4 regions of the Hymenobacter tenuis genome follow, and region 3 is predicted to be linked to each of the others. Evidence: riboswitches for the same ligand, from Rfam matches in the RefSeq annotation. Region 3 holds a riboswitch; each other region holds the start of a gene.
What was found. Region 3 has a riboswitch for S-adenosylmethionine ahead of ACYVGU_RS16515 (O-acetylhomoserine aminocarboxypropyltransferase/cysteine synthase family protein). Riboswitches for the same ligand answer to the same signal wherever they lie in the genome.
Positions count from the first base shown of each region.

Region 1: linked by a shared signal. The riboswitch ahead of ACYVGU_RS08720 (phosphoadenosine phosphosulfate reductase family protein) and the one ahead of ACYVGU_RS16515 (O-acetylhomoserine aminocarboxypropyltransferase/cysteine synthase family protein) in region 3 are both predicted to bind S-adenosylmethionine.
Region 2: linked by a shared signal. The riboswitch ahead of metH (methionine synthase) and the one ahead of ACYVGU_RS16515 (O-acetylhomoserine aminocarboxypropyltransferase/cysteine synthase family protein) in region 3 are both predicted to bind S-adenosylmethionine.
Region 4: linked by a shared signal. The riboswitch ahead of ACYVGU_RS09530 (ATP-grasp domain-containing protein) and the one ahead of ACYVGU_RS16515 (O-acetylhomoserine aminocarboxypropyltransferase/cysteine synthase family protein) in region 3 are both predicted to bind S-adenosylmethionine.

Region 1 covers NZ_BAAGWF010000001.1:2,005,108-2,008,473, forward strand. The annotation lists gene ACYVGU_RS08715 (lipopolysaccharide biosynthesis protein) at 1-907, shown strand, start outside; SAM riboswitch class I at 1,229-1,320, shown strand; gene ACYVGU_RS08720 (phosphoadenosine phosphosulfate reductase family protein) at 1,637-2,413, shown strand; gene cysD (sulfate adenylyltransferase subunit CysD) at 2,471-3,366, shown strand, end outside.
Region 2 covers NZ_BAAGWF010000004.1:297,082-300,447, forward strand. The annotation lists gene metH (methionine synthase) at 1-1,729, opposite strand, end outside; SAM riboswitch class I at 1,802-1,916, opposite strand; gene ACYVGU_RS14680 (PA14 domain-containing protein) at 2,338-3,366, shown strand, end outside.
Region 3 covers NZ_BAAGWF010000004.1:694,085-697,450, forward strand. The annotation lists gene metX (homoserine O-acetyltransferase family protein) at 1-21, opposite strand, end outside; gene ACYVGU_RS16515 (O-acetylhomoserine aminocarboxypropyltransferase/cysteine synthase family protein) at 221-1,609, opposite strand; SAM riboswitch class I at 1,998-2,111, opposite strand; gene ACYVGU_RS16520 (LysM peptidoglycan-binding domain-containing protein) at 2,472-2,768, opposite strand; gene ACYVGU_RS16525 (lipocalin family protein) at 2,998-3,366, shown strand, end outside.
Region 4 covers NZ_BAAGWF010000001.1:2,203,312-2,206,677, reverse strand. The annotation lists gene ACYVGU_RS09535 (LLM class flavin-dependent oxidoreductase) at 1-994, opposite strand, end outside; gene ACYVGU_RS09530 (ATP-grasp domain-containing protein) at 1,001-2,029, opposite strand; SAM riboswitch class I at 2,470-2,559, opposite strand; gene hppD (4-hydroxyphenylpyruvate dioxygenase family protein) at 2,732-3,366, opposite strand, start outside.

The sequences.
Region 1 (3,366 bases), on a different contig from region 3:
GCTTACAGGCTACCTGGCAGTTATCGGGGAGCTGCATATGCGGCCTACGAAGGCGGCACTGCAAGTGCAGCCGTTGGGCAGCATCCTGAGCTTTGGGGCGTTTGCGCTGTTAGCCAACATTTCGGGCACCATCATCATGAACATTGATACCATTATGGTGGGCTCCCAACTGAATCTGGCGGCCGCTGGCGTGTACAGCATTGCCTTTTTCATCAGCACAGCCCTCACGCTGCCGGCTCGCTCGCTCAACAAAATTGCCTTTCCGCTGCTAGCCGATTATTGGAAAGAACAGGCCCTGCCCAAAATGGCCGCTTTTTACCGCGACACTACCCGTCTCAACACGGTGCTGGGCTGTTACCTTGCTCTGGGCATTGGGTTGAACCTCGACTTCATCTATGGCCTCATGCACAACCCCGCCCTAACAGCTGGCACTACGGCCGTGCTGGTACTGCTAGCGGCGCGTCTGTTTGATGGCATCACGGGCCTCAATGGGCTAATTGTAGTTACCTCCCCGCGCTACCGCTACGACTTGGTGTTCAACGTATCCTTAGCGCTGGTAACGATTGGGCTCAATGCCTTGCTGATTCCCATACTAGGTTTGCTGGGGGCAGCAGTGGCGTTTTTACTCGCTATTGTAAGCATCAACCTGGCCCGCACGTGGTTTGTGTGGCGCAGCTTCCGGATGCAACCATTCACGTGGCGCATCCCGCTGATACTGGGTATTGCAGCCGCGGCAGGGCTGGCTGGCTGGCTAATTCCGGCGCTAGGCTCTCCCTTCCTGACCATGCTTTTGCGCTCTGCCACCCTCACGATAGTGTACGCTGCCCTGCTACTCGTCACAAATTCTGCCCCCGAGGCCAACGTATTTTTAAGCAAGTTACAGGCTCGTTTTCAGCCGAAACGCTAATTGCACAATGCTTATATAGGGCAAAGCTACTAGGTCCATACCACGAGCAAACCTCTCCTCATTCGGAACTTGCACGTAGCTTCCTCAAAACCAGGTTTCAAGCAGGTTTGCGGCTGAAGAACACCTAGTAACCTTCGCTTACTCATGCAGCTGAAGCAGTGTAACTTTTCTAGTGTTCTGCTTACGTTGTGGCGGCTGCCCAGAGACCAAGAGTATGGGGGCGTTGCGAGAGAATGTGCACCTGTTGAAAAAATAAAATTTGGAAGTGTAAAATTCCGGCAGCTACTTTTGCCATACCAATTCTTTCCCCACAAAGGATTGTTTTTATACAGAGGCGCGGAGAGACAGGCTCGACGAAACGCCGGCAACCAGCGGACCATCCGAAACGGTGCCAACTCCTGACCATATAAAAACAACTAGCCGTGAACCGCTTGTCCAACTCCGCTACTCTATCCGCCACTGCCTTTGCTCTACAGCATGGGTGTTGTGCTATGATGGGTATGCCGTGTTGTTGTTAGCCACTCACCTCCTTCTTTTTTCTGGCTTGTGCGCGCAACAGCTCGGCTGACACGGTGCTACGTGTAGGCTGACTTCGTGCGTACGCCCGGCTTTTTCGCCCGGCCGAAAGCTAGTGTGCCGCATTCAACTACGTGGCCGCAGCTCCGCCTAGGGTCATTCCTGACCGAAACCTCCGCCCCGCGCTGGCTGGTTTCCCCTCCCCTTCTTGCTATGTCCGCAGCAGATGCTGCGCCGGCCGTTCGCGCCTTGCTCGACGACCTGCGCCCCCAGCTGATTCAGGCTACTGCCCTGGAGCGGCTACGCCTCGTGGCTGAAACCTTCCCCGAGCAGGCCGTTTTCTCGACCTCCTTTGGCCTGGAAGACCAGATTATCAGCCACCTTATTTTCGCTAATCACCTCCCCATTCAGGTATTCACGCTTGACACTGGGCGTAATTTTCAGGAGACATACTCCGTCTGGAACAAGACTCTGCTCAAGTATGAGCAGCCCATTGCGGTGTTTTATCCGGAGCGGGAAAGCGTGGAAAAGCTGATGCTGGCTAAGGGCCCGAATAGCTTCTACGAGAGCGTGGACAACCGCAAGGAGTGCTGCTTTATTCGGAAAGTGGAGCCCCTGAACCGGGCGCTAGCGGGTAAAGCAGCCTGGGTCACTGGCATCCGCGCCGAGCAGTCGCAGAACCGGCAAACCATGGACCCACTGGAATGGGACGCGGCGCATAACCTCGTGAAAATCCACCCGCTTTTCGACTGGACCTGGGAGCAGGCCGTGGCCTTTACCCAAGAGCACCATGTGCCCGTGAACACGCTGCACCAACAGGGCTTTGTAAGCATTGGCTGTGCCCCCTGCACCCGCGCCATCAGGCCCGGCGAGGATTTCCGGGCCGGCCGCTGGTGGTGGGAAGACCTTTCGGCTAAGGAATGCGGCCTACATGCCACCGCCCACCACAATGGCCCCGACCCGGTAGTGGAGCCCGTACCGGCCGGCTAGAGGCAAGCTTGGCACTTCCTGCTGAGCGCCCAACATCAACACTGAACACCCGACTATATGAGTACCCCAACTTTTGATTATCTCGACCGGCTTGAAGCGGAAGCCATCCACATCCTGCGGGAAGTGGCCGGCCAGTTTGAGCGCCCAGCCCTGCTGTTTTCGGGTGGCAAAGACTCCATTGTGCTGACGCGCCTCGCGGAAAAAGCTTTCCGCCCGGGTCGTTTTCCCTTCCCGCTGGTGCACGTAGATACCGGCCACAACTTTCCCGAGGTACTAGCTTACCGCGACCAGCTAGCCGCCGAATTGGGCGAAAAACTCATTGTGCGCAAGGTGGAGGATACTATAAAGCGGCAGCGCCTACGCGAGCCAGGCGGCAAGTACCCCAGCCGCAACCAGCTCCAGACCTACACGCTTCTGGAGGTAATTGAGGAGTTTGAGTTTGACGCCTGCATTGGTGGGGCCCGCCGCGACGAGGAAAAGGCCCGCGCCAAGGAGCGCATTTTCTCCGTGCGAGATGAGTTTGGCCAGTGGGACCCCAAGCGCCAGCGCCCCGAGCTCTGGAATGTGTATAACGGCCGCATCCAGAAGGGCGAAAACGTGCGCGTGTTCCCCATCTCCAACTGGACGGAGCTGGACGTGTGGCGCTATATCCAGCGCGAAAACATTGCCCTGCCCGACATCTACTTCGGCCACGAGCGCACCTGCGTGGTACTCCCTACGGGCCAGTTGCTAGGCCTCTCAGAACACCTGCGCCTCGATGATGACGACGAAATAGTAACGCGCCAAGTACGCTTCCGCACCGTTGGCGACTCTACCTGCACCGCCGCCGTGGAAAGCGACGCCAGCACCGTGGAGGACATTATTCAGGACCTGCTGCTGGCCAAAGTAAGCGAGCGGGGCGCCACCCGCCTCGACGACAACATCTCGGAAGCCGGCATGGAAGACCGCAAACG
Region 2 (3,366 bases), 400 kb from region 3:
GCACTACGTCGTTGCCGCGGTAGGAGAAGCTGATATTGCTGACGCCACCACTGGTGAGGGCGCCGGGCAGGTGTTGCTTGATCCAGCGGACAGCCTCGATGAAGTCCAGCGCGTAATTGCGGTGCTCCTCCATGCCGGTGCCCACGGTCAGGATGTTGGGGTCGAAGATGATGTCCTCGGCTGGGAAACCCACTTCGTTCACCAGGATGTCGTAGCTGCGCTGACAGATTTCGATGCGCTTCTCCAGTGTGTCGGCCTGGCCCTTCTCATCGAAAGCCATAACCACCACGGCGGCGCCGTACTGGCGCACGGTGCGGGCCCGCTCCTTGAAGGTTTCTTCGCCTTCTTTAAGCGAAATGGAGTTGACGATACTCTTGCCCTGCACGCACTTAAGGCCGGCTTCCAGCACGCTCCACTTCGAGGAGTCAATCATGATCGGCACCCGCGAAATGTCGGGCTCCGAGGCAATCAGGTTCAGGAACGTGGTCATGGCCTGCTCCGAGTCGAGCATGCCTTCGTCCATGTTCACGTCGATGACTTGGGCGCCACCCTCTACTTGGTCGCGGGCTACTTGCAGGGCGGCTTCGTAGTTGCCGGTCCGGATGAGGCGGGCGAAGGCGCGGGAACCCGTCACGTTGCACCGCTCACCCACGTTTACAAACAGGCTTTCGGGATAAATGCCGAAGGGCTCTAGGCCACTCAGGCGGGTAGCTTTGGGTAGCTCGGGCAGCTTGCGTGGCTCGTACTTTTCCGCCAGACGGGCCAGCTCACCGATGTGCTGGGGTGTGGTGCCACAACAGCCACCTACCACCGTCACGAGACCTTCCTTGAGGTAGTTTTCCACTACCCCCGCAAATTCCTGAGCCGACTCATCATAGCCACCAAAGGCGTTGGGCAAACCGGCATTCGGGTACGCCGAAATATGCACATCCGCAATGCGGCTTAGCTCCTTTATATACACTTGCAGTTGATCAGCGCCGAGGGCGCAGTTCAGGCCCACGCTCAACAGGGGCAAGTGACGAATCGAGTTCCAGAAGGCCTCTACCGTTTGCCCCGAGAGGGTGCGGCCGGAAGCATCGGTAATAGTACCCGAAATCATGACGGGCACCACGCGGCCACCTTCGTCGAAGAACTTCTGCACGGCGTACAGTGCAGCTTTAGCGTTCAGCGTGTCGAAGATGGTTTCGATGAGCAGGGCATCGGAACCACCATCAATGAGGCCGCGCACCTGCTCGTGGTAGGCAGTGGCCAGCTCATCGAACGTCACGGCCCGGAAGCCGGGGCGGTTCACGTCGGGGGAGAGGCTAGCGGTGCGGTTAGTGGGCCCGATGGCGCCGGCCACAAAGCGAGGCTTGTCAGGGTTTTGGGCCGTAAACTCGTCGGCTACTTCCTTGGCTATGCGCGCCGACTCGTAGTTGAGTTCGTACACGATATCCTCCAAAGCGTAATCGGCCTGCGCGATGGTGGTGCCGCTGAACGTGTTGGTTTCCACCATATCAGCGCCGGCCGCGAAGTAGTCAGCGTGGATGCCTTTGATGATATCGGGCCGGGTGATGCTGAGTAGGTCGTTGTTACCGCGCAGAGGCTTGGGGTGGTCAGCGAAGCGGGTGCCCCGGAAATCATCCTCAGTCAGCGTGTGACGCTGAATCATGGTGCCCATGGCGCCATCCAAAATCAGGACGCGCTTGGCAAGAATATCGTGGAGCGGGGAGGTGGTGACGGTCGGCATATCGGCTCTTCAAGTAAATCGGCAACGAAAAAGTGCCTATCCAGAAAGAGCCGCGTGGAGGCGCGAGTCCTGTACTTATCTTCTTCCAACGCATACAAGCTGCATTGAAACGGGAGTTAGCACCTTGTGTTAAGTCAGGTTGCTAAGACGTCATAGGGCCCAATCCCTCGGTCTTTCTGGATAAGTAACACAGCGAAGATACAACCAGATTCTTCAAATTTCAATTCTGATGGCTGAAGGAGTGGCCTAGGCCAGCAGGTTTTAGCGTGGAGCAGGCCTAGAACAAAATCGTTGTCATGCTTGATCTGGCGTCCGCGTAGTCGAAGCATCTTTACCGCTTCGTCGCAGTTCTAGGCCAGTAGTTAGCCAGAGGTAGAGAGGCTTCGACTACGCGGACGCCAGATCAAGCAGCACAGTATAGTAGAGCGTGATAAATGCTGATAATTCGTTGCGCTCTGCCTAACGATATATCAGCATTTATCACGCTCTACTATATAGGCCTGGCAGAATGGTTCGTTGAACAGGAGAGGCGGGCTCGTTGAATAAACTTTGCGCCGCCTGATTTTCTGTTCATCTTATGGTCAATGCGTTAACAACTTATTGCTGCTATGATTCTATCTAGTCTTTATAAGAAAGCTCTAACCGCTGGTTTGCTGCTTGTAAGTGGCCTAGCGCTAGCCCAGCACCAGCCCGGCACAGGCCTACGCGGGCAGTACTACGAGGGCAAGAACTTCGAGAAGCTGGTACTGACGCGCACTGACCCAGGCATCGACTTCAACTGGACCATCGGGCCTACCGGCGACCATTTTGTATCACCGGGCCCGGGGGTGCCGGGCGAATACTTCTCCGTGCGCTGGGCGGGCCACATTTACGCGCCCGTAACGGGCCTGTACACCTTCCAGATTGCAACCGATGATGGTATGCGCGTTTGGATAGGCGGGAAGAAGGTGCTGGATTCGTGGCGCGACCAGCCCGCTACTACCTCTGTTGCGCACCTAAAGATGAAGTCGGGCGGCTACTACGCGGTGCGCGTGGAGTATTACCAGAGCGACCGGGATTCGAAGGCGCAATTAGCTTGGCAGCTGCCGAATACAACCGATGAGCCTCAGCCCATTCCGACAGATAATCTGTACCAGAGGCTACCTAGTAACGTGCTAGTGCTGATAGAAGCCGCGCCATCCAAACCTAAAGCCATTGCAGCGCTGGCTCCTACTCCAGCACCGGCAGCCCCTCAAGCGCTAGCTCCCAAAGCGGTAGTAAAGCCCGCTGCTGCAGTAGTGCCACGGGTGGCGCGCCGCACTAGGCCAGTAGCACTGCCAAAGCCTGCGCCCGCCAAACCACTTGCTCCTGATACCGTTGCCAACGAATTGCCCGACTTGACGGCGCTCAGCAAAGGAGCCGCCGTGACGCTGCCCAACCTCTACTTCACCCAAAGTACGGCGGCCTTGCTGCCCTCTTCGCGCCCAACACTGAATGCCCTGGCCCGCACTCTGCGCCAGCAACCCGCCATGCGACTGGAAATAGCCGGCCACACCGATAACGTAGGCGAAGCGGCCCTGAACCTGCGCCTCTCCGAGCAGCGGGCCCGCGTGGTGCGGCAGTATCTGGTGCAGCAGGGTATTGATTCCGTGCGGCTT
Region 3 (3,366 bases):
TGGTTCTTCTTCGGAAGGCATGGTACTAGGGCAATTTCAAAGTCAATAGCCTGCGGGCGGAGCCGATTCTGCCCGGCTCCGCCCCGGCTGTAGTGCGGGCGGCGTTGGTCCTCGGCTTCCTCTCTCCTGAAAGCCCAGGCACCAGCCCGCGCGCTGCGTTGCTGGAAGCTGATCCGAGCCGCTCTCTCACCTGCGGCCCGGCATCAACCCCTCTCAAGTATCAGACTTCCAGCGTGGCAACGTGTTCGGTTTCGGGTTCGGGTAGGAGGGTGCTGCCACTCTCCCCAGAAGGAATGGTAGCTGCCGTGCGCACGGCGTCAAACGCTAGGGTCAAATCAGCCCGAATGTCTTCGAAGTGCTCTGTGCCCAACGACAGGCGCAGCAACGTGGGCGTTACGCCGGCCGCCCGCTGCTCTGCCTCGGAAAGCTGCTGGTGCGTGGTAGCCGAGGGCTGAATAATCAGCGTTTTAGAATCGCCAACGTTGGCCAGGTGGCTGATTAGCTTCAGGTTATCAATGAACTGTATAGCGGTTTCCTTGGTGCCTTTGATGGCGAAGGTGAGCACGCCGCCGTAGCCGCGCTTCAGGTACTTCTGGGCCAGCGTGTGGTACGGGCTGCTCTTCAGGCCGGGGTAGTTCACGGCTTCTACCTGCGGATGTTGCTCTAGCCAAGTAGCAATGCGCAGGGCATTTTCCACGGTGCGGTCTACGCGCAAACTCAGCGTTTCGAGGCCTTGCAGCAACAGGAAAGAGTTGAACGGGCTCTGCGAGGGGCCAAAATCGCGCAGGCCTTCTACCCGGGCCCGAATGATGAAAGCAATGTTGCCGAATGGGCCACCTTTGCCGAACACCTCATTAAATACGAGGCCGTGGTAGCCCTCCGAGGGCTCCGTGAATTGCGGGAACTTGCCGTTGCCGAAGTCATATTTGCCACCGTCTACAATCACGCCGCCAATGCTGGTGCCGTGGCCACCAATCCACTTCGTGGCCGACTCAACCACAATGTGCGCGCCGTGCTCCAGTGGCCGGAACAGGTAGCCGCCGGCCCCAAACGTATTGTCCACAATGAGTGGCAGATCGTGCTTATTGGCAATGGCGGCAATGCGCTCAAAATCCGGGATACTGAAGCTTGGGTTACCAATGGTTTCGAGGTAAAGCGCCTTGGTATTTTCGTCGATCAGGGCTTCAAATTCGCTAGGCTGGTCGCCGTTGGCAAAGCGCACCTCAATGCCCAACCGCTTGAACGCCACCTTGAATTGGTTGTAAGTGCCGCCATACAAGTGCGTAGTGCTCACGAAGTTGTCGCCGGCCTGCAGAATGTTGTTGAGGGCAATAAACTGCGCCGCCTGCCCCGAGGAAACCGCCAGTGCCGCTACGCCACCTTCCAGCGCGGCTATGCGCTGCTCGAACACGTCGGTGGTGGGGTTCATCAGGCGGGTGTAGATGTTGCCGAACTCCTTCAGGGCAAACAGGTTAGCGCCGTGCTCGGCATTCTTGAACACATAGCTGGTCGTCTGATAAATCGGAACCGCGCGGGACCCGGTTACGGGGTCGGGCTGCTGGCCGGCGTGGAGTTGGAGGGTCTCGAAGTGAGCGTTCTGCGTGGACATAGCAAGGCTGGTTAGCAGGAAGTTGGATATGAAGGAAGGGAGCGTAAACCGCTACAGTGGGGGCTACGCAAGGGCGTAGCAGGAGCCGGGCTGAAGTCAGCAACCTGTGAGGGCGAGCTGAGCAAACAGACGAGCCAGGCGACGCTGCCTAGGCAGCACCAAGGGCCAAAGCCCAGGAAACAGGGGAGGGGAGAAGCTGGGCCGCCGGGCGTGGGCTAGCTACAGCAACAACAAGCGCCGCTACAGCAGCGCATTCGCATTCGCCAAGCAGCGTGGGCGGCTACAGCAGCCCTAGAAACGCAGGAAAGCGGCTGGGCAGTAAGCAACAAAGCAGACTGGGCAGCAGCGGAAGGAAGGGCGAAAGCGAAGGTGTTTTCCATGGCACTCTGAGTTATATGCCCCGCCGCCGAATGGCTGGTCGGGCAGGAATTGGCACCTTTCGCGCGGTCGAAGGTTGCCAGTGGGTCAGGGAGCCTGTTCTCTCGCCACTTCTGTATAAATCTTTGAAAACTGCCCCGCCGCGAGCGGGAGAGTACCTAGTTGGTATTGCAAAGGTATACGCCTAGTTTCGATATATGCAATAGCTAGTGAAAATAATTTTTAATCAGCCGATACTGCTAATATGCTTATGCTGCGTTAAGATGAGTAGTCGTCAACTTGTTGATTGGCAAGCACTAATAGATGCAGGCAACAAGCTGTATTTTCTGCTCCTGTTGAGCAGAGGGTACACTTTAGGCAACAGTGAGCCCTAGTCTCTGTGGGCCATACCACCATCCGAAACACATTACAGGGAATTTTAGAAACACAGAAAAGCCACCTTGTAAGAGGTGGCTTTTTTGGATATTTCGAAGCTAGAGAAATGCTAGAGCTTGGGCAGCGTCAGTACCTGTCCTACTTCAATTAGGTCGGGATTCGAGCCGATAACGCTTTTGTTGGCGTCATAAATCTGGTGCCACTTGGCCGCGTCGCCGTAATGGCGCTTGGCAATTTTCGAAAGCGAGTCGCCGCTTACTACGGTATAGGTATCGCCCTGAGTAGTAGTAGCTGCAGCCTGGTTGGCGTTGCCAAAAAAATCGGTGGCACCACCCGCTGCCGGAGGAGTAGTAGGCTGAACAGGCTTCTTATCGCCGTCGTTAGAAAGGAAATCAAACAGTCCCATAGCAGTAAGTCAGTTTAGTTGTGAGAGGGGAATTGACCGAGAATCAGCACGATGCACTGGTCTGGTTTGCCTCTCTTACGCTTGATAATGCAATAAGTTGTAGCCGGACTGTAGCGCGAACATCTTGGGGAATGCTGCCGTAAGAGTGGCAATGCTGCCCTAGCAGCCTGGTTATCCAGGAGGCTGAGCAGAGACATAAAATCTACTCTCTCATCTAACCATTCTCCCCATGAAAACCCCCTCTTCCTCTTTTCGCTTGCTAGCTAGCCTGCTTATGCTGCTAGTACTTTTCACGGCTGCTTGTGGCAGCAAAGAAGGTAAAGTAGAAGGCGTTAATATGCTTTACGGTAAGGAAAGCAAAGTATGGAAAACCGATAAAGAACTCAGCGCTTCCGGCGACAAAGTAAAACAGACCGATGCCCAGGAAGATGAGCGCATCACGTTCTTCGCGAACCAGCAGTACACCATGATGTCGCCAACCGGAGCAGTGAACGGTAAGTACACCTTTGATCAGGCGGCCAAGAAAATCACGATGACGCCCGACGGTGCTACCCAAAGCAACACCTTTGATGTAGTAACCCTGACCGACGACAAGCTG
Region 4 (3,366 bases), on a different contig from region 3:
AACGCTCCATTTCTTCCAGCTGCGGGCTACACTGCAGCAAGAACAGGTCAACGCCCACGGCTTCGAAGGCGGCAATGCGCTCGGCTACTTGGTCGGGGGTGCCGGTGAGGCCGGAGCGCAGGCCGCGGTTGGAAACCGAGTAATCCTGCAGGCTGACCTGGTTTTCGAGCTGGGTGCCGGCCAGCCACTGCTGGTAGTTTTTGTAGCCAGCCGCCGAGCCGTTTACGTTGGTAATGCGCTCCAGCTCTTTTTTCACTTCCTGCTCGGTGTTGCGCACGATAGAGTACGCCGCTACGCCAAACTTCATGGGTGGCAGGCCCAGCTTTTCGCGGCGCTGGCTCAGGTCCTGAATGCGGCGCCCGATGGCGGCGGGCTCGTCGCCGTGCATCACGTAGCCGTCGCACTGGGCCGCAATCAGGTTTTTGGCTGCTTCCGACTCACCGCCGGCATATAGGAACGGCCGTGGGCGCGACACCGGCTTGGGCTGCAGAATGGAGTCGGTGACCTTATAAAACTTGCCCTCGAAGGTGAAGTGGTCCTGCTTCCAAAGGTTGTCCACTACGTGTAGCCACTCGGCGGTGCGGGCGTAGCGGTCATCGTGCTGCTCAAAGTGTACGCCGTACTTTTTGGCCTCATCCTGCCACCACGACGACACCACGTTCAGGCTCAAGCGGCCGCCGCTGATGTGGTCGATGTTGGCCGCCTGCTTGGCCAGCAACGCCGGGGAATGGAACGTTGGCCGCACGGCCACCATGAGCTCTAGTTTCTTCGTAACGGCAGCCAGGGCGGCGGCCGTGCTCCAGGCATCCAGAGAAGGGGCTTCTTCGCCTTTGATGTCGTTGAGGTTTAGCTCGGCAATGAGGGAAAGGTCGTAGCCAAGGTCCTCACTGCGTTGGGCCAGCGTTTTCACGTAGTCCCAATCGGCGCGCATGTTTTCGTCCTCGACGTTGCGCAGCCACCCGCCAAAAACGGGCATCCAATATCCGTATCTCATGATGACCTAGTGAATAGAAGCCGGAACCGGCTGGTGAGAGGTTTGAGCCGCGGCAGTACCTAGCGAACCAGAAGCTGTTGCGGGCGCCAATTGCGTTTCCAGATAATCCACGAAGCGGGCGTAGGGGTCGAAGCCCACCACATTCACGGCGTCGGCCACGAAGTTGGAGAGGGCATTGATATCATAAAACAGCACGTCGCCGGTGCGGTCATCAATCAGGTACTCAATGCCGCCCACGTCAATTTTGGCGGCGGCCACAATGCGCTCCACAGCCTCTACTACCTCGGCTGGGGGCGTAAAGGCTTCCACCTGAATGCCTTTCTTGGGTGCTTCCGTGAGGCAAAACTCTGCCGACTGCTCCTCCGGAATCTGGCAGATTTCGGCGGGGCAGAGGTTGAAGCTTTCACCGGTAGTATACACCTTCATAGCGTACAGGAACTTGCCGTTCAGCGTCTCCACGCGGTGAATGTTGCCGCCGCGGGGCGTCACGTATTCCTGCACCAAGGCGGTTTGGTCGATGCCGAGGTCAATCTGGCCGGCTTCTACGGCGGCGCGTACGCCTTCCAGGGTATCGAAGCGAATGATGCCGGCGCCGCTACCCCCAATGTTCACCTTCACCACAATCGGAAACTGCAGCTGCTGGGCTGCGTCCGGAATGCGCGAAGCATGGTTCACGACGAAGGATTTGGGGTATTTCAGACCTAGGGAAGCAAACAGGGAAAGCTGGCGGGCTTTGTTGGTTTCAATGGCCGTAGCCGCCGAGCCGTTGATGATGCGTGTGCCGATGCGCTCAAGGTGCGTAGCGAAGCCTGCGGTGTGGAAAATGCCCTGCCCGTGGCCGCGCAGGTACGCCGAGGAGCTCATGCGGTTCACGACCAACGAGTAGCGGCTTTCAGTTTCGGAAGGATCGAAGAGGTGGTGCGCGGCGTCGATTTTCTCGTAGGGTAAGCCTCGACGGTCGAGCTCTGCAAACAAGGGTTTAAACCACTCGGGGTGTTCGTAATAGATGCCAATGGGCTTTACAGCGTGCGCCATGAGGAAAAAGTAAGAAGAGGTAGGTGGGGAAGAGGACGACACGGCAAGCCAGTATCGCCTGAGAAGGCCACGCAACAATGCGCAGCCCAGAAGAAGCTAGATGACTAGTAGTCAGTGGCTAAACAGCTGGCGGGCGTGAGTTGCTCCCTGAGCACCGTACAACATGCGGGCATGCCAGGCCGGGCACGTGCCGAAAGACCACCATACGCGGTGTTTGCCACGCCCTGCAAGCAGAGGCGAGAACCTGAAAGTACTAGGGGCAACATGCCAGCAAACGTGCTAGCTCAGCTGGATACAGCGGGGTACTAACAACAACAACACGCGCCAGCCATGTACCAACCAGCTACGTGCATGCACACGCCAGAGGTGAGCCGTTGCGAAGGAGCAACGGGAGAAGCAGAGCGAACCGAAACGTTGTTGGCAGTGTCCACGGCAACTTGTTTTTATATGTGCAGGAGTTGGCACCGTTCCAGTAACTGGGGGTTGCCGGCGTTTCGTCGAGCCTGTCTCTCCACGCCTCTGTATAAAAACAATCCTTTGGTCAGAAAGAATTGACTCTGCAAAGGTAAATCAGGCCGTAGCACATTGCCAAATTCAACCACATATGGTTGCTAGGTACCTTGATGAATTAAACCACTAGAGCCCAAAAAAGCCCAGCCAATTGCTTGACCGGGCTTTTCTTACGCTAGAGGGCTAGTAAACTTATAGGTTGCCGCGCAGGGCCTGCTCACGCTCAATGGCCTCAAACAGCGCCTTAAAGTTGCCTTTGCCGAAGCTCTTGGCGCCTTTGCGCTGAATGATTTCATAAAATACGGTGGGGCGGTCTTCCACGGGCTTCGTGAAAATCTGGAGCAAATAGCCTTCCTCGTCGCGGTCCACGAGCAGGTTCAGGTCGCGGATGCTGTCCAGATCCTCATCGATGTGGCCCACGCGGTCCAGCAGGTCATCGTAGTAGGTGTTGGGCACCTGCAGAAACTCCACACCGCGGCGGCGCAGCTCCGTTACCGTCGTGCGGATGTCGTTGGTGATAAGGGCCATGTGCTGCACCCCAGGCGAGTGGTAGAAATCGAGGTATTCCTCAATCTGCGACTTTTTCTTGCCTTCGGCAGGCTCATTGATGGGGAATTTCACGAAGCCGTTACCATTCGACACCACCTTGCTCATCAGGGCCGAATACTCGGTGCTGATGTCGTCGTCATCGAAGGTGATGAGAAGCTTAAAGCCCATCACGTCCTCATAGAACTTCACCCATTGGTTCATTTCGCCCCAGCCCACGTTGCCTACGCAGTGGTCGACGTACTGCAGGCCCACGGCCGGGCCTTGCGGAACGTTGCTTT